DNA from 4 places in the Peribacillus simplex NBRC 15720 genome. Region 1 is predicted to be linked to each of the others. Evidence: riboswitches for the same ligand, from Rfam matches in the RefSeq annotation. Region 1 holds a riboswitch; each other region holds the start of a gene.
The links. A riboswitch is a leader RNA that binds a small molecule or an ion and turns the genes downstream of it on or off. The one in region 1 is predicted to bind cobalamin.
Positions count from the first base shown of each region.

Region 2: it holds a riboswitch for cobalamin, as region 1 does, so the genes downstream of both, BS1321_RS12830 (ABC transporter substrate-binding protein) here and BS1321_RS00975 (energy-coupling factor ABC transporter permease) in region 1, are expected to answer to the same signal.
Region 3: it holds a riboswitch for cobalamin, as region 1 does, so the genes downstream of both, BS1321_RS07115 (ribonucleoside-diphosphate reductase subunit alpha) here and BS1321_RS00975 (energy-coupling factor ABC transporter permease) in region 1, are expected to answer to the same signal.
Region 4: it holds a riboswitch for cobalamin, as region 1 does, so the genes downstream of both, metE (5-methyltetrahydropteroyltriglutamate--homocysteine S-methyltransferase) here and BS1321_RS00975 (energy-coupling factor ABC transporter permease) in region 1, are expected to answer to the same signal.

Region 1 covers NZ_CP017704.1:193,642-201,603, reverse strand. Annotated here, with positions in the region: gene BS1321_RS01005 (class I adenylate-forming enzyme family protein) at 1-374, shown strand, start outside; gene BS1321_RS01000 (alanine/glycine:cation symporter family protein) at 824-2,251, shown strand; gene BS1321_RS00995 (YozQ family protein) at 2,432-2,650, shown strand; gene BS1321_RS00990 (energy-coupling factor ABC transporter ATP-binding protein) at 2,752-3,597, opposite strand; gene cbiQ (cobalt ECF transporter T component CbiQ) at 3,616-4,329, opposite strand; gene BS1321_RS00980 (energy-coupling factor ABC transporter substrate-binding protein) at 4,379-4,690, opposite strand; gene BS1321_RS00975 (energy-coupling factor ABC transporter permease) at 4,692-5,435, opposite strand; cobalamin riboswitch at 5,611-5,806, opposite strand; cobalamin riboswitch at 6,007-6,196, shown strand; gene BS1321_RS00970 ((2Fe-2S) ferredoxin domain-containing protein) at 6,347-6,715, shown strand; gene cobJ (precorrin-3B C(17)-methyltransferase) at 6,730-7,962, shown strand, end outside.
Region 2 covers NZ_CP017704.1:2,685,224-2,693,185, reverse strand. Annotated here, with positions in the region: gene BS1321_RS12840 (heme ABC transporter ATP-binding protein) at 1-51, opposite strand, end outside; gene BS1321_RS12835 (FecCD family ABC transporter permease) at 58-1,113, opposite strand; gene BS1321_RS12830 (ABC transporter substrate-binding protein) at 1,076-2,041, opposite strand; cobalamin riboswitch at 2,216-2,390, opposite strand; gene BS1321_RS12825 (polysaccharide deacetylase family protein) at 2,477-3,325, opposite strand; tRNA gene BS1321_RS12820 (tRNA-Arg) at 3,555-3,628, shown strand; gene BS1321_RS27495 (hypothetical protein) at 4,429-4,593, shown strand; gene BS1321_RS12815 (DNA topoisomerase III) at 4,808-7,000, opposite strand; gene BS1321_RS12810 (ABC-F family ATP-binding cassette domain-containing protein) at 7,234-7,962, shown strand, end outside.
Region 3 covers NZ_CP017704.1:1,504,247-1,512,208, reverse strand. Annotated here, with positions in the region: gene BS1321_RS07135 (hypothetical protein) at 1-399, shown strand, start outside; gene BS1321_RS07130 (cold-shock protein) at 598-795, shown strand; gene BS1321_RS27375 (hypothetical protein) at 836-1,003, opposite strand; gene BS1321_RS07125 (flavodoxin domain-containing protein) at 1,125-1,562, opposite strand; gene BS1321_RS07120 (ribonucleotide-diphosphate reductase subunit beta) at 1,534-2,586, opposite strand; gene BS1321_RS07115 (ribonucleoside-diphosphate reductase subunit alpha) at 2,629-4,926, opposite strand; cobalamin riboswitch at 5,068-5,247, opposite strand; gene BS1321_RS07110 (manganese-dependent inorganic pyrophosphatase) at 5,542-6,471, shown strand; gene BS1321_RS27370 (hypothetical protein) at 6,571-6,717, opposite strand; gene BS1321_RS07105 (SulP family inorganic anion transporter) at 6,803-7,962, opposite strand, start outside.
Region 4 covers NZ_CP017704.1:1,828,750-1,836,711, forward strand. Annotated here, with positions in the region: gene BS1321_RS08680 (nucleotidyltransferase-like protein) at 1-840, opposite strand, end outside; gene BS1321_RS08685 (YgzB family protein) at 1,017-1,370, shown strand; gene perR (peroxide-responsive transcriptional repressor PerR) at 1,466-1,909, opposite strand; gene BS1321_RS08695 (D-2-hydroxyacid dehydrogenase) at 2,066-3,010, opposite strand; gene BS1321_RS08700 (aminopeptidase) at 3,147-4,268, opposite strand; gene bcp (thioredoxin-dependent thiol peroxidase) at 4,280-4,750, opposite strand; gene BS1321_RS08710 (potassium channel family protein) at 4,813-5,232, opposite strand; cobalamin riboswitch at 5,476-5,667, shown strand; gene metE (5-methyltetrahydropteroyltriglutamate--homocysteine S-methyltransferase) at 5,810-7,962, shown strand, end outside.

The DNA.
Region 1 (7,962 bases):
ATATTGGTAAATGGGATGAAAGCGGTTACCTCTATATAGTAGATAGGAAGAAAGACATGATCATCACAGGCGGGATGAACGTATATTCTTCAGAAGTGGAGCGAGTGGTGAACCAGCACCCTTCTGTTGCATTAAGTGCTTGCATAGGCGTTCCCCATCCAGATTGGGGAGAAGTTGTGTGTGTCGTGATAACTCTGCGAGAAGGATTGAACTGTACTAGTGAGGAATTAATTGATTTCTGCAAACAAAGAACCTCCAAGTATATGGTTCCTAAAGTAGCTTATTTTCTTGATAGGTTTCCATTAACGCCGATTGGAAAAATTGATAAGAAAGAATTAAGAAAGATGTTTGCACAAGGTATTCTAACCATATAGGAGAGGCAGAACAAGGATATCATTAAAGAGCTAATTTCAACCTTGAGACCTACAGCAATCCAGAATATAAGATAGAGCAGATGAATGCAAAATAAGCCTCGCACGTTAATCTGGAATCAGGACGTGTGAGGCTTTTATGTACTATATCTAAGTTGTTTTTGAATAGAAATTTAATTAACGTTGTAGTGAATGTTAAATGAAGTGAGGAAGAAAGATTATTATCTAAGGAAATGATACTGAAATATTATATTTATCGATTAATTCCACCAATTCATGAAGAAAAAAATTGTGTATTAGGATATAATATATTTTTGTATTGGAGATTCATTCTGGGATTTCCTTTTTTTTATGGGCTTCATTTGTTTATTTCCCCAATGGATTGGGAAATAAATTATAGTTGTATATGTTTTTATAATAATAATAATAGTTAAGTAGAGGGGTTTGTTTTAATGGAGATGTTAGAAAAATTTATTAGTGAGACAAATGATGTCTTATGGTCTTCCGTATTGATCATCATGTTGATTGGATTGGGTCTTTATTTTTCCGTCCGCACGAAGTTTGTTCAATTCAGAATGGTAGGGGAAATGTTCAGGCTTTTGGGAGAAGGGGCCACTGCGGATAAAAAAGGTGTAACATCGTTTCAGGCATTTTGCATAAGCACGGCATCGCGGGTAGGAACTGGTAACCTTGCAGGTGTTGCCATCGCGATCACGATGGGCGGACCTGGAGCCGTTTTCTGGATGTGGTTAATAGCACTGATCGGGTCTGCTTCCGCATTCATTGAAAGTACACTTGCTCAAATTTATAAGGTCAAGGATGGGGATACATTCCGCGGCGGTCCTGCGTATTATATGGAAAAAGCATTGAATGCCCGCTGGATGGGCATCACTTTCGCAGTGTTGATTTCGCTTACATTTGGACTAGCTTTCAACTCGGTACAAGCCAATACGATTACAAGCGCATTTAACGAATCGTTTGGGATTGAAAAGTGGGTTACGGCAATCATCTTGGCTATCGTCACGGCTGTCATCATTTTTGGCGGGATCAAAATGGTTGCAAAGGTATCTGAAGTAATCGTCCCAATCATGGCAGGAGCCTATGTGATAGTGGCTTTGATTATAATCATCATGAACATTACCGAGTTACCGAGTGTCTTTGTTCTGATTTTTGAAAGTGCATTCGATGGAATAAAAGAAGTGGCTGGCGGAGTACTGGGAGCAGCCATGATGCAGGGAATTAAGCGCGGCTTGTTTTCAAATGAAGCCGGTATGGGTAGTGCACCTAATGCTGGTGCGACTGCTGATGTCAGTCATCCTGTCAAGCAAGGGCTCATTCAGTCCCTAGGTGTTTTTGTCGATACGCTCATCATTTGCAGTTCGACTGCCTTCATCATTTTGTTCTCAGGTCTTTATACATCGAAGGAAACGGATGGAATCGTCCTTACCCAAAATGCCCTTGGAACGGCATTGGGATCTTGGGCGGGTATTTTCCTTGCCATTATTGTACTGTTATTCGCTTTTAGTTCCATTGTGGGCAACTATTATTATGGAGAGTCGAACATTGGATTCATCAATGAAAATAAGGTTTGGTTAAACATCTATCGTGTTGCTGTCGTAGGGATGGTGATATTCGGTTCGCTTGCCTCACTTGATTTTGTTTGGGGAATGGCTGACTTGCTGATGGCCCTTATGGCCATTATCAACCTGATCGCGATAGCATTACTAGGGAAGATTGCATTTGCTGCACTGGCGGATTATCAAAAGCAAAAGAAAAGTGGGAAAAATCCTGTCTTCCATGTGAACAATATTAAAGGTTTGAAGAATGTGGAATGTTGGGGTGACCCAAACGATAATGTGGATATGAAGAAGGAGGCCTAGGCTCTCATTAAGCTTACATGTAAAGTCCTTGAAAGGGGATTTTACTTGTAAGCTTTTTTTGCTTTTCCCTCCTTTTTTTATCATTATTGAATATTGCTTCGTTTTTTACACAAAATACCTTTGTCTATAATACTGCTGTCAATCGATGATTTGATAATTTAAAAACTAGGAGTGAAAAAAATGGATAGCAAGCAATCAAAAAATGAATCTTCAGAAATTGCCGGAAGAATATATGATGTTAGTGATTATAAACGGGAAGATACTTTATCTTCTGGATTGGCTAGAACCCACGAACAAGTCTCGGATACTTATGCGGAAGGCGAAATAAAAGCAGTTGTAGATGATGTAAAGGGAAGAGATATTGAGCTTGCAAAAGAAAGATCTGAGGAAGAAAAGTAATAATAGGATTTTTGTTTTTTAAGGAACAAGAATTATCGCCTGCTATTCGGTTTGAACCCCTAGCTTTTGGAAAGATGAAACAAGAGCTAGGGGATAAATAATTAATAAATTCGTTCTGTCACCAACTTTTGAAGCAATTCTTCCTTCGTTCTTGGGAAAAGGTCCTTTTCTGTAGGTTTCCTTGATTGATGGAGGGCTTGAAACATTTCAAAAACCCACGGCTTCTCCAGATGTGCCTGCAGCAAAACGTCTTCATCATGGAAAACGGATATAGGATCCCCTTGGTATATGACCTTACCATCGTTCATGACAACGACTTCATCAGCCCATTGATAAGCTAAATTAACATCATGAGTTGATAGGATTATCGTTTTGTCAGGGTGGTGGATACTGTCCAGCAGAGCCATGATCTGTCTTGAGAAATAAGGATCCAATCCAGCGGTAGGCTCGTCCAAGAGCCAGACATCGGGTTCCATGGCGAGTACCCCTGCAATGGCGACACGTTTTTTTTGCCCAAGGCTCAAAAAATGGGTAGGTTTGTCTTTCAGTTCCGTTACTTCTGTTTCAGCCATTGCCCAATTTACTTTCTCCTGGACTGCATTTCTATCCCATCCTAAATTCATTGGTCCAAACGATATATCCTGTTGTACATTAGCGGAAAAGAGCTGCGAGTCAGGATCTTGAAAAACGATCCCGACTTGCTTTCGTAGTGATAATAATGCTTTACGGTCATATTTAATTTTTTTGCCATTGAATCTGACAGTTCCTGCTGTAGGTTGTAAAAGACCATTTAAATGGAGGAATAAAGTCGATTTGCCAGCACCATTATTGCCTAATAATGCAATTTTTTTACCTTGTTGGACCGTTAGCGAAAGATCGTTTAAAGCGAACGTTCCATCTGCGAATTGATGGGTGAGGCCTTCTATATGAAAAATATGCTCGTCCATTCTTGGGTTGCCTCCAATTTACAAAAATCCATTAATAAAGATTAAGCTTCCTAGTATTACAATCGCGACCAGGCAATTGCGTGAGGAATAGGTGTAAGTATCCTCGATATAGGAAAGGTTCTCCTGATAGCCTCTTGCGTTCATGGCCATCGTCAAATGTCCAGAGCGCTGCAATACTCCTAAAAATAATGATGAGATTAGTAATCCGAGAGATCGAATGCCTTTCCTTAACGAACCATACCCCAGCCGTGAAGCTTGTGATTGGTGAATGGCCAAAGCTGTTTCTAAAAAAATAAAGATGAAGCGATAGGTCAATTCTATTAAATCGACCAATAAGGAAGGCACTTTAAGTTTTCGCATCACGGATAGGATGACGGTAATGGGTGTAGTTAAGGTAAGGAAATATAAACAGCTGATGCTGCCTAATACGACAGTGATCAAATTGATCACTGTACCTACGCTATCATCGCTGATGAATATTTGCCAGTTCCCGACCTCCCAGGACCACCATATATTCGAAATCGAAGTAAATTTGCTTGTAAAAGAAAAAAGGATAGTAATTGTACCTGATATTATAAAAAATCCTGGTAATAGAAGTAATTTAAGATAATAGGAAAGCGGGATTTTTGCCGCAAAAATGATTAAAGCGCTCATCACCGTAAAAGTGATGAGCGAAACGGTCATATCCCTTACCGTTAACGAAAATAGCAAAAGGGAGAGTGCAAAAACCATTTTTTCCAACGGATGTACATCCTTTAGCCCATTGAAATAGGCATATTTATCAATGAGTAACATGCTTCGATTTTTCGGGAATTTCTTGTTTGGTTAGCTTATTCCTTTGCTTCGTTACACCTATGAAATAACCAATGAAACCAGCTCCGATTGCAGCTTGCAACGCAAATAATAAGCTTTCGGTTTCTGCACCTGGCGGTTCCCAAATATTGTTGAACCATGGCTTGTATTCCGGCTGGATTTTAGTGATGGCTTCTTCAGCTTCGCCGTCGGCACCGCCAAATTCCGTACCTTGTTGGGTGATTAATGGTATGGTAGCAAGAATGACGACCAGGAAAAGCAGCAGTAAACTTTTTTTCATGTTAACGGGCCTCCTTAGATAAAACTCGCAGCAATTTCAACTCGCCTAGATTGTATTTTTTCAAGAAATTCATCACGACGACTGTCAATAACCCCTCACTAATTGCCAAGGGAATTTGGGTCAGGGCAAAAATCCCTGCAAATTTACTGAAAGAGGCCATGAATCCTCCTACCTCGGATGGAAAAGCAAGAGCAAGTTGAACGGAAGTTACCACATAGGTTCCTAAATCTCCAAAAGCAGCTGCCAAGAAAACGGCAAGAGAGAAAGACCACCCCAATTTAGTAGCGCCCTTGAAGACAAAGTAAGCAATGAAAGGGCCGCAAACCGCCATGGAAAATGCATTGGCCCCTAATGTCGTCAATCCTCCGTGAGCCAGTAAAACAGCTTGAAATAACAGAACGATGGAGCCAACGACACTCATGGCCAATGGTCCGAATAAAATGGAACCCAATCCAACTCCGGTAGGGTGTGAAGAACTTCCCGTAACGGAAGGAATCTTAAGGGCAGATAAGATAAATACAAATGCGCCCGATAGGCCAAGTATCATTTTTGTTTCTGGGTTTTCCCTTACTTTGGACCTAATGGACCGGTAACCCAAGATTAAAAATGGAAGCGTCACGGCCCACCAGAATATAGCCCATTCAATGGGTAAAAAGCCCTCCATGATATGCATGGCCATTGCCCGTTTTGGGACAAAAAGCAGTAAAATGACAAAATAAAGAATTTTCCAATTGGTTCTTTTCATTCTTTCTCCTTTCAACACTTTTAATTTTTCTGATCAATCTTTAGAAGAAAAGCGGCGCCCAACATAAAAAGCACTTCTCTCAAGGGAAAGAAGTGCGTAATGAACAGGAATTTTGCAGCATAAACCAACAATGGGCCTTTCTGCCTGATCCGCACACCCATCCTCGTAGGCTGAAACAGTTTCACACTTCATGGCAGGTCTCCTGGCTTAGGTTCATCATCCCGTTACATCCTTCCCATCTCATTTGACAGTGGATTAAAGTTAAAGTAATAGGACTTCCCTTTACAGTGGCGGGACCGCTCCGGATTTTCACCGGCTTCCCTTTTAAGCTGAATTCCGAGGAATTCAACACCATAAAACTTATGTAATTATTTGAAAATTCTCGTATAGTGTACCATAAAGAAATAATTCCAGCTACACTATCTTTTTTTTCGGGACGAAGTTTGTTGCGAGGAAAGGATTGTAACTGGTTTTACACTATTAAACTTTTCTAAACAGTCGGAATAAACTATTGAATTTTGATAAAGTTGTTATATGATAGATAAAGTTAGTTAGAATGTATAATAAAACCAAATATTTCATTTTTAAAAGTGCTCTTGTCTGAATAAGCAAGGGATAATAGGGAAAACGGTGAAAATCCGATGCAGCCCCCGCTACTGTAAACGCTGATGAAATTGTCGATAGCCACTGGCATGATGCCGGGAAGGGACAAAGTAAAATGAAGCGTAAGCCAGGAAACCTGCTTTTAAAATTGCATGATACTTTTCGGAGGGAAAGGTAGAAGGACTATGACGATTTTAGGAGATTGGGCATGCTTGCCTGGGGCTCCTCATTCATATAGTTTTTTTAAACCTTGACTCTAATGTTAAGGTTTTTTATTTTGCCTTTTCCCTGAATTCAGGAGGAAAAAGATGACTACTTGGAACTTGACGGGTACAAATACGCATCTGTTGATTTGTAATGGGAGCAGCTGCATGAAAAAGGGCGGGGAAGAAGTAACCCAAGCGATTCGCGATGAAATTACTTCCAAAGGACTGGATTTGAAAATCCATACAACCAGGACACGCTGTAACGGAAGATGTAAGGATGCCTGTGTTGTGATTGCCTATCCCCAAGGAAACTGGTATCGAGTGGAAACGCCTGATTTCGGTCGGCAGATTGTCAGCCATATTGATGATGGGGAGTTTGTTCCACAAATGATCTACCAATTCAATGATGGGGAAATGACACCAAATCCAGATTTTCCTGCTCATACGGGTATTTCAAAGAACAAAGCGTAAAAGGAGATGTCTTAATGAGTACAAACGGTAAATTATTCGTCGTGGGCTTTGGGCCAGGGAATTTTGAACACATTACCAAACGTGCTGTCGAAGCCCTTCAAGAAAGTGACTACATCATTGGTTATAAAACTTATGTTGAGCTCATTCAGGGACTGCTTACAGATCAAACGATTATTAGTACGGGGATGACTGAAGAAGTATCACGTGCACAGGAAGCAGTGAAACAAGCGGAGCTGGGAAAGAAAGTGGCGGTAATTTCCAGCGGAGATGCCGGAGTTTACGGGATGGCAGGGTTGGTTTATGAAGTATTGATTGAAAAAGGCTGGAAAGAAGAAACTGGAGTGGGCATTGAAGTCATTCCTGGCATTTCTGCAATCAACTCTTGTGCATCTTTACTTGGGGCACCAGTCATGCACGACTCGTGTACGATTAGCCTCAGTGATCATTTAACTCCTTGGGAACTGATCGCTAAAAGGGTTGAGGCAGCTGCAATGGCAGACTTTGTCATTGCACTTTATAATCCGCGCAGCGGCAGGCGGACCAGGCAAATTGTTGAAACACAGAAAATTCTCCTCCGCTACCGTTCGCCAGATACACCTGTTGGGTTGGTGAAAAGTGCTTATCGCGATAGGCAGGATATTGTCATAACCAATTTGAAAGATATGTTGAATCACGATATTGGAATGTTGACCACCGTCATTATTGGTAATTCATCCACCTTTTTATATGATGACAAAATCATCACACCAAGAGGCTATCAGAGGAAATATACTTTGAATTCGGAAAAGCAAACATTGAAGCCGCATCAGCGTCTGCAAAAAGAAGCGGAACCGTGGGCGTTAGATCAAGAAGCCTTTACCGAGTCTGCTGGAGGAGTTGGATTACTTACAAAAGCACCAGAAAAGAAGCCAGCTTCCTTTGAAATGGCAATGGAAGCCCTGTCGAGAGTCAAAGGCCAAACCATTCAGCAATCCATTAAGCCGATTGTTCAGCAAAAAATAGAGTCGGTATTCGAGCTTGCCGTTAGTCCAGGTGTGGCGAATAAACAATTCACTCCCAAACAAATGATGACACTTGCGGAGGTTGTCGGGGAAAAGGGAACGATGGAATACACGCCAAATCATAAAATTGTATTAAAGATTCCGACAACTGATCCGGAAGTCATTACGGGGAAGTTGCAATCAGCAAACTTTCTATTATCGCCGATTGGAGATGTACTGACATTAAAAGCCTGTGATTTCTGTGAT
Region 2 (7,962 bases), 2.5 Mb from region 1:
CAAAACAGCTTTGTTATGATATCCACCTGTTAACCCTCTTACTTCAAGCATCCGTTTTTACCCTTCTCTCCGTCTCTTTAATAAAATCAGCGCAAATGCAGGTGCCCCGATAAGTGAGGTGATCACCCCGATCGGCAGTTCCGATGGGGCAATGATCGTTCGTGCCACAAAATCCGCCAATATTAAGAATCCGCTTCCTATCAACAATGACAACGGAAGTAAATGTTTATGGTCAGGCCCCCAAATCTTTCGGACAAAATGAGGAATGACCAATCCTACAAAGCCAATCGCCCCCGAAACGGCAACGGCTGCCCCTGTCAATGTCGAACCGGCTATCAAGATCCACATTTTCCGCCGCTTAACATTCACACCTAAGTGTTTTGCCCGGTCTTCCCCGAAAGTCATCGCATTCAATTCACTTGTATTCATGATCAAGATCAATGAACCAATGATAAAAAACGGCAAAATGATTGCAATGTAATTCCATCCGCGCATTGAAACGCTTCCCATCAGCCAGCCGATGATTTGTCTTAATTCATCACCCGTCAGCGCAATCATCAATGAAATGAAGGCACTTAAAAACGAGCTAAAAATGATCCCCGTTAAAATGATCGTTTCCACTTTCATCGATCGATCCATTTTTTTTGCAAACGTCAGTACACAAAGCATCGTGAGCACTGAGCATAAGATGCTCAGTGCCGGAAGAGTATATAAACCGATGAACGGCAGTGAAATATTCAAGAATATTGTCAATACGGCGCCGACCGATGCTCCTGATGAAATACCCAATGTGTAAGGATCAGCGAGCGGGTTCCGGAGCAGTCCCTGAAAAGCCGCACCCGCAATCGCAAGTGATGCCCCGACCAAACCCGCAAGCAACACACGCGGCAAGCGGATGTTCATCACGATATTCGTAAGCATAACATCCGGATCAGCAGAAATCGGCAAATGGAAAATCTCCTTGCCGATTATTTGCATAAGTACGGGAACCGGTACTGGCACCGAACCAAAGGAAATGCCTATCGTCATTGCGAATAACAAAATTAACAACGCAATCAAATAAGCAAACGCCCATTTAGTTGTCAAATTGGTTCGGATAGACTGATTTGGCAAGTTCCTCTACTCCCTCTATTAAACGTGGACCGGAACGGGTCACCAAGTCTGAATGGACATCAAAGACTTGGTCATTCTTAACAGCATTTACGTCTTGCCATCCTTTTCGGGCCGTCACTTCACTTACTGAATCTTTCGTATAATAACCATACGTTGTAATGATGACATCCGGATTTGCAGCAATCATCGACTCTTCATCAATTTTTGCCCAACCGTCCAATTCAGCAGCAGCATTATCCGCTGAAATAATATTAAGCATTTCATTCATGAACGTATTTTTTCCAGGTGTGTATATTTCCGGTGAAGGCGAAACTTCCACTAAAACGGTCTTCCTATCCTCTTCCTTTACGGATTTGGCTTTTTCCTGAATATCCTTGAGCTTCGTTTTCATATCCGCAACGATTTCTTTTGCCTTATCATGTTCTCCCGTTGCCTGTCCAATCATTTCAATAGACTCATAGACTTGGTCAAAGCTTTGTGCATCATTGACTACGAGGACATCTATTCCAGCATCCTTAAGCTGCTGTAAACCCTCATTTGAATTATGGGCACTTGATGCATGCGCAAGAACAAGGTCAGGTTTCATGGAGACAATCAGCTCCGTGTTCATTTCCATTCCGCCAACTTTTTCAATTTCTTTCGTTTCTTCCGGGTAATTATCATTGTCGGAAACACCAATGACCTTTTTACCCAAACCAAGTGCAAAGACCACTTCCGTATTACTTGGTATCAACGAAACGATTTTCTTCGGCTTTTGTTCTATCGTTATTTTTTCCCCTGTTGCATCTTTAATCGTAATCGGGAAAGCCTTGTGTTGAGCATGATTCGTTTGCTGTTTTTCTTTTCCTTCATCAGTAGCGTCACTGCAGCCAACCATCATGCCTGCAGTAAGCAACATCAACAGTATCAGACCAAAAATTTTCTTCATTTTCATTCCCCACAATCTTTTCATTTAATTTCTTCCCACCTAATAAAGAAAACGCAATCCCGGAAGATGCCCCCAAAACAAAAAGCACCTCCCGTTAAACGGAAGATGCTTGCATGGCAACAATATCATTACGGACTCTTGGGTCTGCCACACACCTTCCCATCCGCGTAGGTTACAGGTGTACGAATTCTGGCAGGTCTCCTGGCTCATGGTCATCGTCAACGGCACCTTCCCATATCTCATACAGTGGTACACAGCCGTCAGCTCCCATATACAGTGGCGGGACCGCGCTGGCATTTCACCAACTTCCCTTTTAAGTCATTAAGACACCAAATCGTTCATATGTATATAATTTTCACTGCCTTCATTATACACCATGTAAGAATCGATTATTATATGATTTTTCTGAACAAGTACGAAATGAGCCGTCCACCTTCAATGATTTGAAGCATTTTCAATCAGTGAAGCAAACCCCTCGACTGATAACCCAGGTGAAATCCGAACTCGATGCAGGGCATGCATCCCTTGGTCCCTTAAAGCCCCCCCAGGTTCAGTAGTGACTGCCATCTTGTATCCAGCTTCTTCTGACAGCCTGAGACTCTCTTCGTTATACCGGCCAACCGGATAGGAAAGCACTGTCGTGTCCTGGTCGAGGATACGGTCGAATAGCTCCTTCGACTGAACCATTTCCGCTTCTTGCTGCTTTGCCGTCATGCGGTTCAGCTCCAAATGGTTGATAGTATGACTTTCGATTGAAATCCCATTCCTGCTCATCTCCACCATTTGATTTTCAGTCAGGTGATGACCTTTATCAATGGACTTCCCGATCATGAAAACAGTTGCTTTCATATCATTTTCTTTTAATATCGGGAAAGCCTCCGTGTAGTTATCTGTATAGCCATCATCAAAAGTAAGCCAGACGCACTTCTCACTTGGCAGCCAATTCTCGGTTAAAACGAGGAATGCTTCTTCAGGGGATAATGTATAGTAACCATTCTCCCGAAGCCAAGCCATTTGTAATTGAAATTCCTCTCTTGGAACCCGAAGGCCATTACCTTCTGAAATGCTGTGATACATCAATATTGGAAGCTCGACCGCGGACTCGGCCGTTATCCAGTCCTCCGTATCGATTTGCTCCTCCAAATCCTGCCCGGTCATATTTTCAGCTGCTTCGACCACTTCAATGTCATCTTCTGCAATCGGCGCAGCCGTCTTTGTGCCTATACCCTCTAAAATCCCTTGTGAACATCCAGGTAGAATCAAAATCCCCAGCAATGCCACCATCCATAAAACTTTATATTTTCCCACTATCATTCTCCTGTTTTTTTCTAGTATAATAGTACCAGAAAACAAATGAATAATAAAGTATTCCATTTAATGAAAAAAAGGGAAATATGAGAGCTTAGTGACCCGCTAAGCATTTATGAGGATTTTTTTTTCATAAGTATAAGCTATTAGCTTGAAAAGTTTGCCTATAAGAAATATAATAAATAAGTCGTCGACTTTTATATATGTCCCAGTAGCTCAGCAGGATAGAGCGACAGCCTCCTAAGCTGTAGGTCGTAGGTTCGATTCCTATCTGGGACGCTAAAGTTTATAAACCCTGTTATAATGCGGTTCTTCCGTGTTATAGCAGGGTTTTTTCTGTTGGTATGACCGTTAAAGCCATAAATTATATGTAGGATAAAAGCACATCTGTATGTAGGAAACAGTGATATTCCATTTCACTATTACTTTTCTATGTCTGGAGGTGCTTTTTTTTTATGAAAAAACACGTTATTAAACAGCGTGGAACATCGTTAAAGGAACGGAAATTGCCAGTAAGACTACGGAAAGTTTCACGATTGAATACACACTGCAAGAAGCCTTAGATATTTTTCTCCGTGCAAAAGTTGCTGAAGGTGTCCGAAAGCGAACATTAAGAGAATATGTACGGCACATTAGGTATTTAACGGAATACTTATCTGTTTATCATCCGTCTTTTATTTACGTTAGTGATCTATCACCTTCTTTCAATAAGCGAATATATCACTTTTTCAAAAAATAAGAAGGCTTATGCAGGCGTTGAACAGCGTGAGAAAACTAATCAAGTTTTTATTTATTACGTCGATACACATCTGCAGATAAATAATGGGTTTTTGGTTATGATACTGCCTTTTTTAAAAATAAATGTTTTAACCTGTCCCATCCGGGTATACAAATACTGTAAGACATTCTCACCAAAGGAGATGATGTGCATGATGAGTACAATCAGAAGCCAATGGAACAAAGAGAATGACGCAGCGGTGTTTAGTCCCGGTGATCAGCGTTAGAGTCAATTGAAGAGTTAGATGATAATCAAGAAGGGAATTACTAGTCTTCTCATCCAAAGGAGGAGGATACTGATCATGAGTATTTACAGCCTATGGAATCCAGAGAATGATGAAGCAATTTTCAGTCCGGGTGATCAGCAGCCATTCAGTATGCTCATACGAGTAGATTCGGATAAACACACACACACTGACAAAACACTTGAATATGAATTACATGGCACCGTACTGAATGAGGTTTAACAGAAGATATATGGAAAGGGATGGAGCGAGCGCTCCATCCCTTTCTGCCGTCATTTTCTTTTATATGAATTTCGCCACTTCATCAAGCGGCCACCTTGTTGTCTGGAAAGATAGGCCTGCCGACAAGAAAAATTGCCCACACCTGCTCCTTGCAAATAAGCCCATAAAAAAGAGCCCTTTCACCATCGAGCTAAAGGTGAAGGACTCTTTTCTTTTATTTATCGAATTTCAGTTTGGCCAAGGCATCGGCCAATGCAGTATTGATCGGCTCTTCTTTATTTTGCTTTTTCATATAATTGGAGACTTCATTTTTGGATACTTTTTGATTTTTATTTTGCCCTCTTCGTTTATTGTAAGAAGAAAGTTTTTCGTGAAAACCGCATTTACAGGTGAATGTCTGTGCTTCTCCTTGACCGCGCATTTCCATCTTTTTGTGACATTGTGGGCATCTGGCATTTGTTACACGTGAAACACCTTTTTTGTGGCCACATTCACGATCTTGGCAGACAAGCATTTTTCCCTTTTTACTATTCACTTCAAGCATCAGCTTGCCACAATCAGGACATTTCGTACCTGACACGTTATCATGCTTGAATTTTTGGTCACTATTTTTGATTTCATGGACGATATTTTTGGCGTAAGCGCGCATATCGCCGATGAAAGCCTGTTTTGGCAGCTTTCCTATTGCAATCGCGGTTAACTTTTGCTCCCATTGAGCTGTCAAAGCTGGAGATCGCAAGTCTTCAGGTGCCAATTGAAGAAGTTGTTTTCCTTTCGAGGTAACGTGAAGGCCCTTTCCCCTCTTCTCGATCAGGAAGCTATTGAACAGTTTTTCAATAACGTCAGCACGCGTTGCAACAGTACCGATCCCGCCAGTTTCACCCAGAGTTTTGATGAGCTCTTTGCTTTCCCCTGCCATGAAGCGAGCGGGATTCTCCATTGCCGAAAGAAGCGACCCTTCATTGAATGGTTCCGGCGGTTTCGTTTCACCTTCTGTTTGTTTCACAGCCGAAATAGTTAAACTGTCACCTTTTTGAACATTCGGAAGCAGTTGCTCAGCAAGGCCATCTTTAGCTTCTTCCTCATCGAATTGGTGATCATAGACTTCCTTCCATCCTGATTTCAGGACGACCTTCCCTTTTGCCATGAACGTCTCCTGCCCCATTTTTGCGGTGATGGTCGTTTGTTCATATTCAAAAGGTGGCATTAATACAGCAAGGAACCTTTTAACGACCAAATCATAGATTTTCGATTCTTTGTCGCTCAGTTTTCCCGGCAGCGGCGTTTGCTCAGTGGGGATGATTGCATGGTGATCAGTGACCTTGCTATCATCCACGAACGATTTATTTGCCTTAATCGGGCTGCGCAGGATTCTCGAAGCATACTGGGCATATGGTTTAATGCTGACAGCCTGTAATCTTTCTTTTAGCGTATCAACCAAATCCGTTGATAAAAAGCGTGAATCCGTCCTTGGGTAAGTCAAGACTTTATGGCTTTCATATAAACGCTGCATGATTGATAACGTCTCTTTCGCCGAATAGCCGAATTTCTTATTGGCGTCCCGTTGAAGTTCCGTTAAATCATATAAAGAAGGAGCAAAACTTTTCTTATGAGCTTTGTTCACTTCCACCACTTCTGCCTTTTTCCCCTTCACTGCCGCAAGAACCTTCTCGGCCTTGGTTTTATCAAATGTACGGATATCTTTTGATTGGGCATCTTGCCAGATTAGGCGCAAATTGGATTCTGCCGTTGCCGAAACCCCATAATATTTCTTAGGCTGGAATTGTTTTATTTCTTCTTCTTTTTTTGCAATCATCGCGAGTGTCGGCGTTTGGACGCGGCCGCAGGATAACTGGGCATTGTGCTTCGTAGTTAGAGCCCTTGTCGCGTTCATCCCAACGATCCAGTCCGCTTCTGCCCTTGCAACAGCAGAGGCAAATAGGTTTTCATACTCCTTGCCATCCTTCAGCTTTTTAAATCCATCTTTGATCGCTTTATCCGTTACAGAGGAAATCCAAAGCCGTTTAATCGGCTTCTTTACATTCGCTTTTTCGAGAATCCAGCGTGCAACGAGCTCCCCTTCGCGGCCTGCATCTGTTGCAATAATGACATCCTTGACATCATTGCGGTTCAATTGTGTTTTAACCGATTGGAACTGTTTGCCTGATTGCTTGATCACGACCAATTTCAAAGTAGTCGGCAACATGGGCAGGTCCTCAAGGCGCCAAGTTTTATATTTTTCATCATAAGATTCCGGATCTGCATGGGTGACCAAATGACCTAGTGCCCAAGTGACGATATACTGTTCGCCTTCAAAAAAGCCATTACCCTTTTTCCCGCAATTCAGGACTTTTGCTATATCTCTGCCGACCGAAGGTTTCTCGGCCAGTACGACTGTTTTACTCATAATAACATCCTTTCGCTTTTAAACTGGTTCCTCTATTATCTCATATAATTTATGACAGGGCGATAATGCACAGCATGGCATTAGATCCATTGGTTCACATTAAAGGATTTCCCTTCGAGGGGCTCCCCGTACCCACATATATGTAAATTAATAGATTAGATAGCAATCCCGTGCAGTTTTTAGTATGATGAAACGTAGGGATTTTTTCAAATTAATTGGGAGGTTCAATATAAATGAGCTTACTTTCTATAGATAAATTAGCACACAGCTTTGGCGACCGTACCTTATTCAAGGATGTTTCCTTCCGCCTGATGGCCGGCGAACATGTTGGTCTGGTCGGGGCAAATGGTGTCGGGAAATCAACGATGATGAATATCATTACAGGGCAACTTATCCATGATGATGGCCGGGTGGAATGGACACCTGGTGTCGAATATGGCTATCTTGATCAACATACGATACTTTCAAAAGGTAAATCGATTCGCGACGTCTTAAGGGATGCATACTTACCTTTATTCGAGCAGGAAAAAGCACTGAATGAAGTAACAGAGAAAATGGGGACGGCCACTCCAGAAGAACTTGAAGAACTCTTGGAACAAATGGGTGAGATTCAGGACAAGCTGGAAGCCGGCGGTTTTTACAATCTGGATATTAAAATTGAAGAAGCGGCACGCGGTTTAGGGTTGGATGCAATCGGTTTGGACCGTGATGTCTCTGCCCTAAGCGGTGGACAACGGACAAAGGTTTTACTAGCCAAGTTACTTTTGGAACAGCCTGAAGTACTGCTCCTTGATGAACCGACGAACTACTTGGATGTAGAGCATATCCGCTGGCTGAGCAGCTACTTAAAGGAATATCCTAATGCATTCTTATTAATTTCGCATGACACTGAGTTCATGAACGGCGTCGTCGATGTCATTTTCCATCTTGAATTTTCAAAACTGACCCGTTACACGGCAACT
Region 3 (7,962 bases), 1.3 Mb from region 1:
CCAGATAGTGTCCAGGAGAAAAAGATCGTCGTTCAGCACTTGCATCCCAATGGAAATGGATTCGTTTACGCAGGGCATATGAGAAAAAAAGACACTGACCGTAAAGGGTTTATCAATATACGTGACTATAATGAAGCGGAATTAAAAGAATTGATTCAAAAAAGCGTGGATTACCTATCTGAACCTCCTGTTGAATTCGAAGAAGAGGAAAACGAGTTCGCTAGGTTGGAAGGGACATGGATTGGCCCTGAAAAGCAAGAGCTTACACTTGAAAGGGAAGACCTGCTTTGGAATGTGTATTCAGGGTCGAATCTTGAGGAGTGTTTCGAGAGTCCAGTAGAGGCGGAGCGCTACTTATTGGACGAAGGCTTCCGACAAACCAAGAAGAGGAATATGTAGAATTTTAGGATAATTTGTCGGTTGATTTACTGCGATAATCTTGTTTTTTTAGGATTTCCCATGATATAATATAAGTAATTATTTTTGTTCGGAATAAGTTTGATAGAAGGATTTACTGTAATAGGATTCCTCTTGAAACATTATCCAGAACCAAAAATAGTAATAAAATGGATTTTTCCAAACACAGGAGGAACTATCATGGTACAAGGTAAAGTAAAATGGTTTAACGCAGAAAAAGGTTTCGGTTTCATCGAAGTTGAAGGCCAAGACGATGTATTCGTACATTTCTCAGCTATCCAAGGTGAAGGCTTCAAAACGCTTGAAGAAGGCCAAGAAGTTTCTTTCGAAATCGAGCAAGGCGCTCGTGGACCACAAGCAGCTAACGTTCAAAAATAATTGAACGCATATAAAAAAAGACTCCGATTTTGGAGTCTTTTTATTTTTCTTTTTTTTCGGCCATTTCCTTTAATACTTTGTCCAATTTTTCTTCGATCCGTTTAGAACGATTAAAATGCCCTGACAGGAAAAACACGATGAATATAACGAATACGACAAGCGCTAGCATAAAAAGGATAGGCAGGAACTGGGTTATATTTTCAGTCATTGGATATTATCTCCTTTTTTCTTCCATTATACTTCATGCTTACCGCTGCTATGCTAGTGGGACCCAAGTTTTTTTAAAAAAAACTGAAAGGGGATATGCAAAAACGCATATCCCCTTTCAGTCAGTTCTGGAATAGCGAGGCGAACTTTTGAAGTCTGGGCAAGTCTGATTTTTGATACATCTGTTCTATCTTCAATGTCACCAATAACTGGCTCTTGGCAAATAACATATCCCGGAAATGATCAACCGCCCCACAAAAATGATTATAGTTGGTTTCACCAGTGCCGAAGACTCCCGTTTTCAGATGGGCAATAGGCAACTGTTCCAGTTCTTTATAAAGTGCTGCTGATTTAGCGGGAAGCTCCCCATTGCCCCATGTATAGGTGCCGATAATCAAAGCATCGTAATCCGGCAATGTACGTAAATCAAATTCATTCATTCGATATAGTTCAGCTTCAGGTAAAAGGGAAGTAAGGGCTTCAGCAAGCGCTTTTGTATTGCCGCCGGCAGAATGATAGACTATGGCAACTTTACAGCTCATCGAACCCATTGCTGGCATTTACTTGACTGTATGTCCTTGACTTCTGTTCGAAGAAATCGGTTTTGGTAAGTCCGATGGATTCATCATCGAACGTTTTGATCCATGGCATCGGGTTCTCGTCATACTCTCTATACAAATTTTCAAGGCCTAGCATACGTAACCGTTTGTTGGCGATATATTCGATGTACTCATTGAATTCTTCCAAATCGAGATCGGCTTTGGTTTGGATATCTTCGAGCATATATTCAGACCATTCCTTTTCGAGTTCGACTGCTTTTTCAATCGTTGTATAGATGAACTTAGTATTTTCTTCATTATTTAACTCAGGATATTCATACATCAAGATTTGAACGAGCATTCCAATGAAATCGAAATGGACCATTTCATCGCGATGAATATAGGATATCATCGTAGCGGAACCGGTCATTAAATTTTGGCGTCCTAAATTATAATAAAAGGCGAAAGCCAGGTAGAAATAAATCCCTTCAAGGTTCGTTGAATGGATCAGTGCCTCGAATAAATGCTGAGGGCTGGGATCATCCACGAACGTTTGATAAGCATCAACGATCGGTTGGTTACGCTTAATCACTTCAGGATGTTCTTTAATGCGGTCGAAAAGCTGTTTTTGCTTGCCTACCGGAATCAAGGAAGCAAGGATATAGGAATAAGATTCATTATGGATCGATTCCTGCTGGGCCATGTTGGCCAGGATAGCCTTTGCCGCCGGATCCTTGATGTACCGAAGGATTTCTACTAAAGTGGGCGTTTGAAGACTGTCCATTCCAGCAATCATCGTAAGGATATCGAGAAAAGCGTCCTGGATATCTTCGTCCAATTCGCCCCACTGCTTTTTATCCTGAATCATGTTCACGCTCGAAGGCTTCCAAAAGTTATTGATGAGCTGTGTATAGGTATCATAGAATTTTTCATACTGAATATCGTTCCAAAGGAGGAAGCCTGAAGCTTCTCCTTTGAAAACACCGGTTGCCTTGGTTGGATGCGTTGGTTCCAGCATCCGAATCTTTTTGATATGATTGGTCATTCGTGAAAACTCCTTTAATAGATTACTGGGTTATGATTGTCGTTAACTTGAACAGCTTTCGCAGGCATTGTCATATTCGGAAGAAGTCGAACGAACATAATACGTTGATTTCAACCCGCTTTCCCATGCCGTTAAATGGATATCCAATAGGACCTTCGCTTTGATTGTATTGTGTACATACAGATTAAAGCTGATTGCTTGGTCAATATGGCGTTGGCGGGCTGCATTTTGCCTGATGCTTTCCAGTTGGTCCAAATTAAATCGCGTCTTTTTATAATATTCATAAGTTTTTGGCGTCAAGCCTGGTGCGGTCACCTTGAATTTGAAGTTTTTCTTTTCTTCGTAAAATTCAATTTCATACAAAGGATCGATTCCATCCGTGGAATTACCGATTTTAGCGGTCGATGAATTGGGTGCAATGGCCATTAAATATCCATTACGGGTCCCGTGTTCCTGCACGTCTGCTTTTAAATCCATCCATTTTTGATCTGTATAGTCACGCAGTTCGAAATAGCTCCCTGTATGCCAATCCGATCCTTCAAAATATGGGTATGATCCTTTTTCCTTGGCTAATTCGTTGGATGCCTTAATTGTTAAGTAAGCGATCTTTTCGTATAAAGCATCGGCATAGTGAACAGCCTCATCGGATTCCCAATAAATATTCTGTGTGGCAAGTAAATGATGCCATCCAAACGTTCCTAAACCAATTGCCCGGTAACGTTTGTTCGAGATGGATGCTTGTTTGACAGGAAGATTATTCACATCAATGACATTATCCAGCATACGGATCTGAATGGGAATCAATCTTTCCAAAACATCACTGCCCACCGCTCGGGGCAAGTTAATGGATGAAAGGTTGCAGACAACGAAATCGCCGCTTTTACGAACCACAACAACATCTCCATCTTCTGTTTCATATTCATCCGTGATCGTCGAAGGGCTTAGGTTTTGGGCAATCTCCGTGCAAAGGTTAGAGCAATAAATCATACCTTTATGTTTATTGGGATTCTTCCGGTTCACTTCATCGCGGTAGAACATATATGGTACGCCTTCTTCCAATTGAGAAATCATGATGCTTTTCATGATGTCCATCGCATTGATTTTTTCAAAGCTATAGTTTGGAAGCGTGCCATTTTCTGCGGCCTCGACAGCAAGTGCATAATGATTCCTGAAGCTTCCTTCGCCTTTCTTCTCGTCATAAAGATCTTCAAGTGAAAATCCAAGGGTTTGCTTAACGGTATGCGGATCGAAAAGATACCATTCTTTTCTGTCGCGTACAGCCTCCATGAATAAATCAGGTATGCATACACCTGTAAAAATATCATGGGCTTTTAATCTGTCATCCCCGTTTTGTGTTTTCAAATCGAGGAAGCTCATGATATCTTTATGCCAGGCATCCAAGTAAATCGCGATGGCACCTTTACGTTGACCCAATTGATCGACACTTACAGCTGTCTGGTTGAATAGTCGAATCCAGGGAGTCGTGCCGGAACTGTTTCCAGAGAAACCTCGGATATCAGAACCAAGAGAGCGAATCTTACCAACGTAAAGACCGACGCCGCCACCGAATTTAGATACTTTTGCTGCATCGTAGTTAGATAGGTAGATGCCGTCAATGGAATCTTCAATTGCGTCGATAAAGCAAGAGCTTAACTGTCCATGTGTTTTACCTGCGTTGGAGAGTGTAGGAGTCGCAACGGTCATATAAAGATTGGACATGGCCCAGTATGCTTCTTTTATAAGTTGCAGGCGGTGCTCCGTTTTTTCCAATCGCATGATTTCCATCGCGATGATCATGAAGCGTTCTTGTGGCAGTTCGTAGACCTTGTCCTTTTTTGGGCGGGCTAGGTAGCGATCGTTTAATAAGTAGATGCCTATGTAAGAGAATAATTTATCTTTTTCCGGGTCGATCACCGAACCCAATTCCTCAATTTCCGCTTTTGTATATGAAGATAGCAGTTCTGATTTATAAATGGGATAACGCTGACCTTCTGAAAGCTGGGAAAGTTCCGTGATCAGTTCATAGAATGGACCATAACTCATGCCTTCATAACCTCGATTGGCTCGTGCATCCCTATACATTGTATTCAATAGTTCTGCTGCAGCAACAAACGTCCAATCTGGAGCATCAATATCCACACCTTCAAGAGCGAGCTGAATCAGTTTTCTTGATGCCTGTTCTTCGGTTGAGTCACTTTTGCGATCAAGCCATTTTGTAAAACGCTTTTTGAACTTTTCCATATCGAGACGGCCTTCGAACTCCTTCGATAACATCTCAAGCTGGATGGATTTCGTTTCTGTGTCATTTTCACTTATGGTAGAGTTATATGTTTGAGTCATTAATATTCCTCCTTGTTAACTTCCGCTAAAATAAAAAAAAAACCGCCCAATGAATTGAGCGGATCAAACGATAGAATAAAAGAGCCATGAAAAAATAGCCGTTATACTATCGTTTCATCATCTCAATCCCCGAAGAATAAGAAACGTGAAAAATTCAAGGCAGGTCTCCTGACTCATGATCATCCTACTTTGAGTCCTTCCCGTATAGAGAGCTATACAGTGGTTTCTCATTTCGTCACATTTACAGTTGCGGGGACAGTTCCGGGTTTACACCGGATTCCCTTTTCAGCCATCACTGGCACCTTGGATTATAAAAAAATTCTATATATAGTTATTATTATTGTTTATGTAATCAATATCTAGTATTTCTGCTTATATTATCGTAAGCCATATACGATGATAATTCAACTAATATATTTGAAAAAAAACAGCCCTTATCTATTGACAAAGTGAGGGTAGAAGGTGAAGGAATGAAAGTTTTTATTGGGGAATGGGTAATTCAGGCGCTGATTTTACGGGATTTTGTGTTAAAATAAATTGTCTAGTAAAGGTGGCTCTCCCTTATTGCGATGAGGGGATTCGCGGAAAAATATTTATGAAAAAGGGGATAAAATCTTGGAAAAAGTATTAGTTTTTGGACATAAAAACCCGGATACAGACACAATCTGTTCAGCAATCGCTTATGCAGATCTGAAAAAGCAGTTAGGTATCAACGCTGAACCAGTTCGTCTCGGTGAAGTGAATGGTGAAACTCAATATGCATTGGACCAATTCAAATTCGATGCTCCCCGTCTTGTGGAAAAAGTTTCAGGGGAAGCTGACGGCGTAATCCTGGTCGATCATAACGAACGCCAGCAAAGTGCTGAAGATATTGACCAAGTCCGTGTGTTGGAAGTTATCGACCACCACCGTATCGCTAACTTTGAAACAAGCGATCCTTTATATTACCGTGCGGAACCAGTTGGTTGTACGGCAACCATTTTAAATAAAATTTATAAAGAAAACGGAATTGAAGTCCCTAAAGCAATTGCAGGTCTTATGCTGTCTGCCATCATTTCCGATTCTTTATTGTTCAAATCACCGACCTGCACGGAGCAAGACGTTGCAGCAGCATTGGAACTGGCTGCCATTGCGGGAGTCGACGCTGAAACATACGGCTTGGAAATGTTGAAAGCTGGAGCTGACTTGAGCGACAAGACGATTGCCCAGCTTATCACTCTTGATGCAAAGGAATTCTCCATGGGAATGGCTAAAGTGGAGATAGCACAGGTCAATGCTGTAGATCCGAACGAAGTCCTTGCTAAGCAAGCAGAATTGGAAGCGGCGATTGAAGCGGTCATCGATGTGAAGGAATTGGACTTATTCCTATTCGTCGTAACGGATATCTTGACTAATGATTCTGTTGCCTTGGCTCTTGGTAAAGCAGCTTATGCAGTGGAAAAAGCATACGACGTTTCATTAAACAATAACATAGCCGTCTTAGAAGGCGTTGTATCGCGTAAAAAACAAATCGTGCCGGTCTTAACGGACGTATTCAGCAAATAATACAGAAAAAGGGGGTGCTCATTAAAAACATGGGCATCCTTTTTCTGTACATGCAAAAAAAGACTCAACCATCCATTAAGGGTGTTTGAGTCTTTTTTCTTAATTCAAAGCTTCCTTTTCTTTTTCATAGGCGATGACAATCAATTCTTTATTGGCTTCCTCGCCAAGTTTGCTTTCAAAACTTTTCAGTTCATTCAATAAATCCGGTGACAGATTTGCTGCCGTATAATCCTGCTCGGGTGTCATGCTTTTCGCTCCTTTCAAAAGAAAATAATTCACGTTATCTATTTTGTCGGTTTGAAAAGTTTCTATTCAGCAGAATTTTACTACTTCAAGATATTTTACTTTCTGAGGTGGCGAGTTTTTCAAGCAATAACGAACTTTCGTCATCGAGTCCTTGCACTTGGACAGTTATTCCCTGAAGCTGATATTTAAGGACAACCGTATCAACAGCACCGACTGCTGAAGCATCCCAGATTTTAGAAAGGGAAAAGTCTATGACGATTGCATCTGCTTTTTCCTTGAAGTCGAACTTCGAAACAAAGTCCTGGACAGAAGCGAAAAATATTTGTCCGCTGATACGATAAATGATTTTCTTAGCCTGGATGTCTTCCGTTTTCTCTACAGTTACTTTAGAAATTTTAGCCGAGAAGAAAATCATACTCAAGAGCACTCCAGCAAATACCCCTTTAGATAAGTCATGAGTATAAAGGACAATGAGGACCGTCACGATCATCACGGCAGCATCTGACTTTGGAGCTATAGTGAGCCTCTTTAGGGAAGACCAGTCAAAGGTCCCGATTGAAACCATGATCATGACTGCGACAAGTGCAGCCATCGGTATTTTAATAAGGACATCATTCAATACCACGATTAATACCATAAGGAATGCGCCAGCTACAAAAGTGGAGAGCCGGCCCCTTCCTCCTGATTTAATGTTGATGCCGGATTGGCCGATCATCGCACATCCTGCCATTCCTCCAAAACATCCGGCAATGATATTCGAAATCCCCTGGCCTTTGGCTTCCTTATTTTTATTACTGTCCGTGTCAGTCATCTCATCAACTATTTGAGCTGTCAATAACGATTCAAGCAACCCCACAAACGCAAGGGCTATGGAATAAGGGAAAATGATCGCCAAAGTTTCGAAGGTCAAAGGGATGTCTGGAAGCATGAACATCGGAAGCGCTTCGGTCAATTGCCCCATATCCCCTACAGTCCGCACTGTAGCCCCCGTGGTAACTGCAACGATCGTCATGAATATGATGGCGACAAGTGGTGAAGGTATGATTTTCGTGATCAGCGGAAAAAGATAAATGATAGCTAATGAAACGGCTGTCATGACATACATGACCCATGTTTCGCCCACGAAATGGGTGAGCTGTGCCGTGAAAATCAAGATGGCTAAAGAATTCACAAAACCAGTCATGACCGGCTTCGGAATGAACTTCATTAATTTCCCGATTTTTAAAACCCCTAGTAAAATTTGTA
Region 4 (7,962 bases), 1.6 Mb from region 1:
TACCTCGTTCCCTTTTGTCTCCGCTTTGATGACGTCAATTACCTTCTTCTCTATCAAATATTCCAATAAAACACCTAGGTCGACTGAATAAAACTTAACTTCCGGATGATCCATAAGCTCCGCAATCGTCCACGGATCTTCTTTCGTCCCCATTATTTCAACCAAATGCTGTGAACCTGCATTCGTCCTCGAATAAATAAGAAATTCACTAGCAAGGAATAGTAGCTCCAATCTTTTTTCGAGAGTTTCCTCACTGCTGATCAATTCTTTATACAGCTTGTAGATTTCAGGTTCCATATGCTTCACTTGGTTCCAGACCGTAACCTCCGGATAAAAGCCTTGTTCAATTATTTCCAAACGGGCCAAGTGATGCAGTGAATGAACGATATGGTTGTATGCCTCAAGATAATGGCCTTTTTCAAAGAAGCTTTTCCCATCCATGTACCTGCGAATTAACTTCGCGAATTCCATCCCCATCTTTAACTTCCTTCCATAGAAGGGGAACTCCCGAATTTCGGTTTTCAAACGGTCCAAATATTCATTCCGATCAAAAAGGACCTTCCCGTTATATATCCAGTCAACCACTTTGCGGTTCGTCCCTAATAGGAGCCATTCTTTTAATTGATCTTCCTTTACGATATGCAAGGCTGCCTTTTTATCCTGGTAAGTGTAATGTTTTAAAAACACGGCCTCTTCGGCTTCGTCTGCTATTACAAAAAGAATGTAGTCAAATGTATCGGTAATCGGGCTATTATCATCTCTTTTTTCTATTAACAAGATTCCAAGTGTAGATTTTAAACTTGCTCGCTCTTGATAAATCGGGCGAAGGATATCTTCCATCATAAATTCCTCCAAAACCTTTTTTTTTTAGACTTTCGACAAAACTCTTCAATTTCCTGCTTATTTCCCTTACCCCAAACCAATTCAATTCAAAAGTAATATGTATCCTTAATTTCTTTTTTGTTCCATCCATTGTTTATGTTATAGTTAAAGTTATATTTTAGGAGGGACAATCCATGGCTAAATATTCTAGCAAAATCAATAAAATACGTACTTTTGCTTTGAGTTTGATTTTCATTGGCTTTATCGTAATGTACCTTGGGCTATTCTTCAAAACGCACCCTGTTGTCATGACGATTTTCATGGGTCTGGGCCTTTTATTCATAATCGCAAGCACCGGCGTTTATTTTTGGATTGGAATGCTTTCTACAAAATCAATCCAGGTTGTCTGCCCTAACTGCGGCAAACCTACAAAAATACTAGGGCGTGTAGATATTTGCATGCATTGTGAAGAACCATTGACACTTGACAGAAAGTTGGAAGGCGAAGAATTCAACGAAAAATATAACCGAAAAAGCCTGCATGACTAGGTCGCCTAACTTAATTCCCTTTCAAGAAGTCTTTAACAATTGTATCATTTCTTCATAACATAAAAAAAAGTTCCAACCAAGTGGAGGAACTTTTTTTAATGCGATTCTTTTTTCGCACAATCCGTACAATCGCCGTAGATTTCCATCCGATGGTGACTAACATTGAAACCGGTGACTTGTGCTGCGAAATGCTCGACTTCATCCAATGCAGGATAATCGAAATCCACAATTTTTCCGCAAGTTTGGCAAATTACGTGATAATGATTCGTCGTCACGAAATCAAACCTTGCTGAAGAATCACCATACGTAAGTTCTTTTACCAAACCTACCTCACGGAAAACACGCAGGTTGTTATAAACCGTTGCCACACTCATATTCGGAAACTTGCCTTCCAGCGCTTTATATATATCATCAGCGCTAGGGTGGGACATGGAGCTTATCAAATACTCAAGTATCGCATGGCGTTGAGGAGTTATTCTTACACCGGTATCTTTTAAGGAATCCAACGCTTCTTTTAACTGAACTTCAGACACCGTCATCCACCTCTTTTTCTCATTAAGTATGAATTCTTAAATTATAATATTTATAAATAGTGTACCTTTTATGCGTTGAATTTGTCAATAATTCAATGGCTTAACCATTCTTTTTTAGTTTATTCATGAACACAGTGAATCTTTCCCATTTTTGCATTGAGTTTAGTATCCCCTAGATAAGTCAATTACGTTGGTGAAGTCTTTTCCAGCTTTCATGTATTCACGCATGTTTTTTTCGAAAATGGCAAAGGTTCTTGGTAAATATTCTCCGCTTTTACTTGATAGATGCGGTGTGACTGTAACATTCTCCATCTTCCAAAACGGATGCCCTTTTCCTAAAGGTTCCGGATCAAATACATCCAAGATGGCATGAGACAATTCCCCAGCATCCAGGGCTTCGATCAACTCTTCATCGTTAATCAGGTCACCGCGGCCAATATTCACGAATACTGCAGATTCTTTCATTACTTTAAAGTGTTCTTTTTGCAAAAAGCCCTTCGTTTCATCCGTACTTGGCAAGACTGATACGATATAATCGGCTCCCGGTATGGCTTCCAATAAATTATCCATGGTATAAAGGTAATCGATGGATTCCACTGGTTTCCCGCTCCGGTTCACTCCCATCGTCGTCATCCCAAAAGCTTTCCCAAGACGAGCCACTTCCCCTCCAATTGCACCGACACCAATAACGATCATAGTCTTGCCATTCAATTCCCCTACTTCAATCTTTCTATCCCACAGTTCTTCCTTTTCATTCTTCATAAGCAATTTCAATTTCTTTTCATATTGCAAAAGCATTCCTATCGTATACTCAGCCATTGGGATTTTATGAATGCCTCTTGCGTTGGTCACCAGAATGCCACGTTCCTCAATGGCTTTAAATGGCATTAATTCCATCCCTGCACTCATGACCATGATCCATTTCAAGTTCGCCGCTTTCCCAATGATTTCTTCAGTTAAGTCTTCACCATATGTAATTAAGATTTCCGCTTCACGAAGCGGGCCATCCGTCCATCCTTTTTGATAAATGAAGTTCAATTCAGGAAAAGCTTCCATCATCTTCGTTTGGATGCCTTCATTCGGAATGACAGTTGAAAGTATTAACATGTTTATCTCTCCCTTTTAATTAACATAAAAAAACACGGGCTCTATGTGTCCCGCGCAACTTTCTCTGAGGAGGTATTCCCTTAATAAAGCATATTCAGGTGTCCCCTTTTTGAGTTGGACAAAAGCCTTACCCTTATTAAAAAAGGCTTAATTTTAAAGAATTTGGGTTTAATGCATGTAATTCCGGCAAAATGAAAACGCCATCCCTTCTGATCAGGACGTCGTCAAAATAGATGTCACCACCACCATATTCGGGACGCTGGATCAAGACCATATCCCAATGTATCGATGAACGGTTTCCATTATCAGCTTCTTCATAGGCAAGTCCAAGAGCCAAGTGCAGACTCCCGCTTATTTTCTCATCGAACAAGATATCGTCCATAGGTTCCAATATGTATGGATTGATTCCAATTGCAAACTCCCCGATAAACCGGGACCCCTCATCAATATTAAGAATTTGGTTCATTTCAGAGTCACGATTGGATGTCGCTTTAATGATTTTTCCCTTTTTAAAGTTTAATTCTATTTCACTAAAGGTGATTCCTTCATAGGTTGTTGGTGTGTTGAAGGCTATCCTTCCATTGAGACTATCTTTTATGGGTGCCGTAAAAACTTCTCCATCCGGTAAATTCTTTTTTCCGGCACATATGATGGCAGGCATATCTTTGATGGAAAAGGTCAAATCTGTCCCAGGTGAAACGATCCTGACTTTGTCAGTTCGTTCCATCAATTGTTTTAACGGTTTCAAGGACGCCTCCATTTTCCCGTAATCCATGGTGCATACGTTCAAAAGGAAGTCTTGGTACCTATCGAAGGTCATGCCGGCTTTATGCGCGGATGCGTTGGTGGGATAATTAAGCAAGACCCAACGTCGGTTGTTTACATAGAAAAGAGTGGGGGATTTCATTGCCTCCCCTTGAAGACGGTGCCTCTCGATGGGAACATCAGTCATTTCCACATCGTTTTCTTCCCCTGTGATGATGATGACTGCATCGATATCCCTATATTTCTTCAAGGCCCATTGCGAAGATATGTCAAGTTGTTCCTTCACATTCCCTTGTAACAGGTGGCGGCTTATCTCATCGTCTTCGAGTTCTACATATGGATAAGCACCAACTCTGTATATTTCATCAATCAGTTCTTTCAATAATGGTTTCGTGTTGATATGCCCCCGTATGAGGATTCTCTCTTTTGGCTGTAATTGTATCGAATGATGAATCAGCCTGGCTGCAAGCTTCGTTATTCGCTCATCCTTCATCTGCCTGTCCCTTATTTTTCGAGGTCGCGAAGAGTTTCAAGCGCTTCTTCGACGTGGCCTTTGACTTTTACTTTACGCCATTCTTTGACTACCTTACCAGACTTATCAATCAGAAAAGTTGAACGTTCAATGCCCATATACTCCTTGCCGAAGTTCTTTTTCAATTGCCAAACATCAAATGATTCAGCCGCTTCATGATTTTCGTCAGCCAGCAGCAGAAAAGGCAATCCATGTTTCTCGATGAATTTTTCATGACGTGCCGCTGGATCTGGGCTGATACCAATGATTACAGCGTTCAATTCCTCGAATTGCTCATTATGGTCCCGGAAATCACAGGCCTCCGTCGTGCAGCCTGGCGTCATGTCTTTTGGATAGAAATATAAAACAATGTATTTCCCCTTAAAATCCGATAGCGATACCATTTCGCCATTGTTTGCAGGGAGTTTGAAATCAGGTGCTGTTTCACCAATTTTAACAGTCATATTGAACCCTCCATTTTTTTCATTATGGTAAGAGTACCCAATAATCGAAAGAAAAACAACTTTCATTTATCCCTCCTATCTTTCTGCTCCAGATCGATCACCGTCCGAATCACGAACGCTGCCGGCAGTGTATACCCGATGAAAGCCTGAATGGTAGCTATCATCCTGCCCATGCCAATTGGGGCTATATCTCCATACCCCACAGAAAACATCGTCATCGCACTAAAATAAAAAGAAGTCTTCAACTGTTCATAGAAAGTGCCATCCAATCGATTGCCCATATCAAGAATCACCGAATGATTCTGAAGCTCGTATAATAAATAAATCAGTGCAAACCCAACTAATATCGTCGCATATAAATTGCCAAGCCACAGCATATCCTCCAGAGAAAATTTCTTTCCTCCCGACTCAACAAGAAATAACGTACGAATGCTCATCACCATGCAAAAAATGATTCCTGCAATCAAGATGTAGAAAGTCATCCCCCACGCCCCATTTCAAAACGCCACTCCCTCTATACATACTCCCTGTCCAAACAATATATTCTTTTTTAGGAACAGACCTCAGCCTTATACCCACACTTCCAATTAACGGTTACAATTCCCGAATCTTTTTTCCATGTTGACCCTTTTGGTCGGATATGTTACGATTGTCTAAATTTTTATAATAGTTTTTATTTTATAAATCTTTGACCTGCAAACAGTTATCAAGGCAGGTTTTGCAAAATTTCATATGTGGAAATAGGTTCCTAATTTTCATTAGGATTAAAAGGGAAGTCCGGTGTAATTCCGGCACGGTCCCGCCACTGTAATGGGAATGTTAGCGCCATCCAATATGCCACTGATCAAAGGATCGGGAAGGCCCGCCGCTAATGATATTCCCTAAGTCAGGAGACCTGCCTATTTCGACAACACTGTTTTAACCTACGGGAGATAGGGAGGTGTTAGGGACCTTATAATTGTAAGGGGCATTCTGCCTCTTTATTTTAAGCATTTCTAACTTTCTCTTTTGACGGTTAGGGATGCTTTTTTTATTGATCAAACAAATGAATGTAGGAGGATGGGAATTTTGAAAAGCAGTAGTTTGGGTTACCCTCGAATCGGGGAAGATCGTGAATGGAAACGTACATTAGAAGCTTACTGGTCCGGAAAAATCGATGAAGCAGAATTTACGGCACAACTAAAAGCCATCCGTTTAGGCAACTTACAAAAACAGAAGAAACGAGGCATTGATATCATTCCTGTCAACGACTTCACTTTCTATGATCAAATGCTGGATATGTCCGTAATGTTCGGTCTTGTTCCTGAGCGTTATTCAGCTTATGAAGGCGGGAGCGTTCCCCTTTCCGTTTATTATTCAATGGCTCGCGGAAACAATGATGAAGTCGCTTCCGAAATGACGAAATGGTTCAATACGAACTATCACTATATTGTCCCTGAATTAAAACTGTCACAGCTGACTTTAACAGAAAATAAACCACTTGCAGCATATCGGGAAGCCAAGGAAAAGCTAGGGATTGAAACTAAGCCCGTGTTGATCGGACCTTATACTTTCATCTCCCTTTCCAAAGGCTTCAATAAACAAGAAATCCCTGGCATCATCCTGAGCCTGCTTCCCCTATACACGCAAATCCTGCGGGAGTTGGAGCAAGAAGGCGTGAAGTGGGTTCAAATGGACGAACCTTCTCTTGTTTCATCCATTTCCAAAGATGATATGCAAACTGTTACTTACCTCTATGAAAAACTGAATGAAGCAGCACCAAACCTGAACATCATGCTACAAACATACTTTGATGCCGTGGAACATTACCAAGAAGTCATCGAATTACAAGTCCAAGGAATCGGTCTTGATTTTGTACATGATAAGGGGAGGAATCTAAGTAATCTTGAAGCATTCGGTTTCCCGAAGGACAAAGTGCTTGCTGCAGGTGTGATTGACGGAAAAAATATTTGGCTATCTGATTTATCGAAAAAAATCCAATTGATCGAGACTCTTAAGAAAAAGGTAGCCGAAGACCAAATTTGGCTTCAGCCCTCTTGTTCCCTGCTTCATGTCCCGGTGACCGTTCGTAATGAAACCGCCCTTTCAAAAGAAGTGAAAGAGGCCCTTGCATTCGCTGATGAGAAACTTGAGGAAATCACACTCTTGGTCAAAGGGAATAATCAAGGCTTTGAAGCAATTGCCGAAAAAGTCGATGCAAATAAATTTACGGTTCAAACGTTAGCAAGTTCAAATGCACGGAATCACGGGAGTGTACAATCCAATGTCGAAAAGGTTAAAACCAGGACCTCCGGCCGTCAGCTTCCATTTAAAGAACGTTACCAAAAACAACAGGAATTTTTCAAATTGCCTTTTCTTCCTTCGACTACGATCGGTAGCTTTCCGCAGACACTTGAAGTTAAACAAGCACGCGGGAAATTCAAAAGAGGAGAATGGACCGCTTCGCAATATGAAACATTCGTTAACGAAGAAATCGGCAGGTGGATCGAAATCCAAGAAGAAATCGGTTTGGATGTTCTCGTTCACGGGGAATTCGAACGGACGGATATGGTTGAATACTTCGGCCATAAGTTAGGCGGATTCGTCTTTCTAGAAAAGGGTTGGGTACAATCCTATGGATCCCGCTGCGTGAAACCACCAGTCATCTACGGCGACATCCATTTCATCGAACCGATGACAGTCAGGGAAAGTGTATACGCACAATCCCTTACGAAGAAGACGGTAAAGGGAATGCTTACAGGTCCTGTTACGATTTTGAACTGGTCATTTGTCCGTGATGATACTTCCAGGGAGAATGTTTGCTATCAGCTGGCACTCGCTTTAGAAAAAGAAGTCATTGCATTGGAATCCGCTGGAATTAAAATGATTCAGGTTGATGAGCCTGCACTTAGAGAAGGTCTGCCATTGAAAAAAAGCGATCGCGATGAGTATTTGAACTGGGCTGTAAATTCATTCTTGATATCCACATCAAGCGTGGAGGATACAACCCAAATTCACACGCATATGTGCTATTGCGACTTCAACAGTTTCATGGATGTCATCTCCTCCCTCGATGCCGATGTAATTTCCATCGAAACATCCCGTAGTCATGGGGAGCTTGCTTCGGCATTCGAGGAAAAAACATATGAAAAAGGTATTGGCCTGGGTGTGTATGATATTCACAGCCCGCGTGTGCCGGCAGTGGAAGAAATGGTCGATATGATTGAACGGGG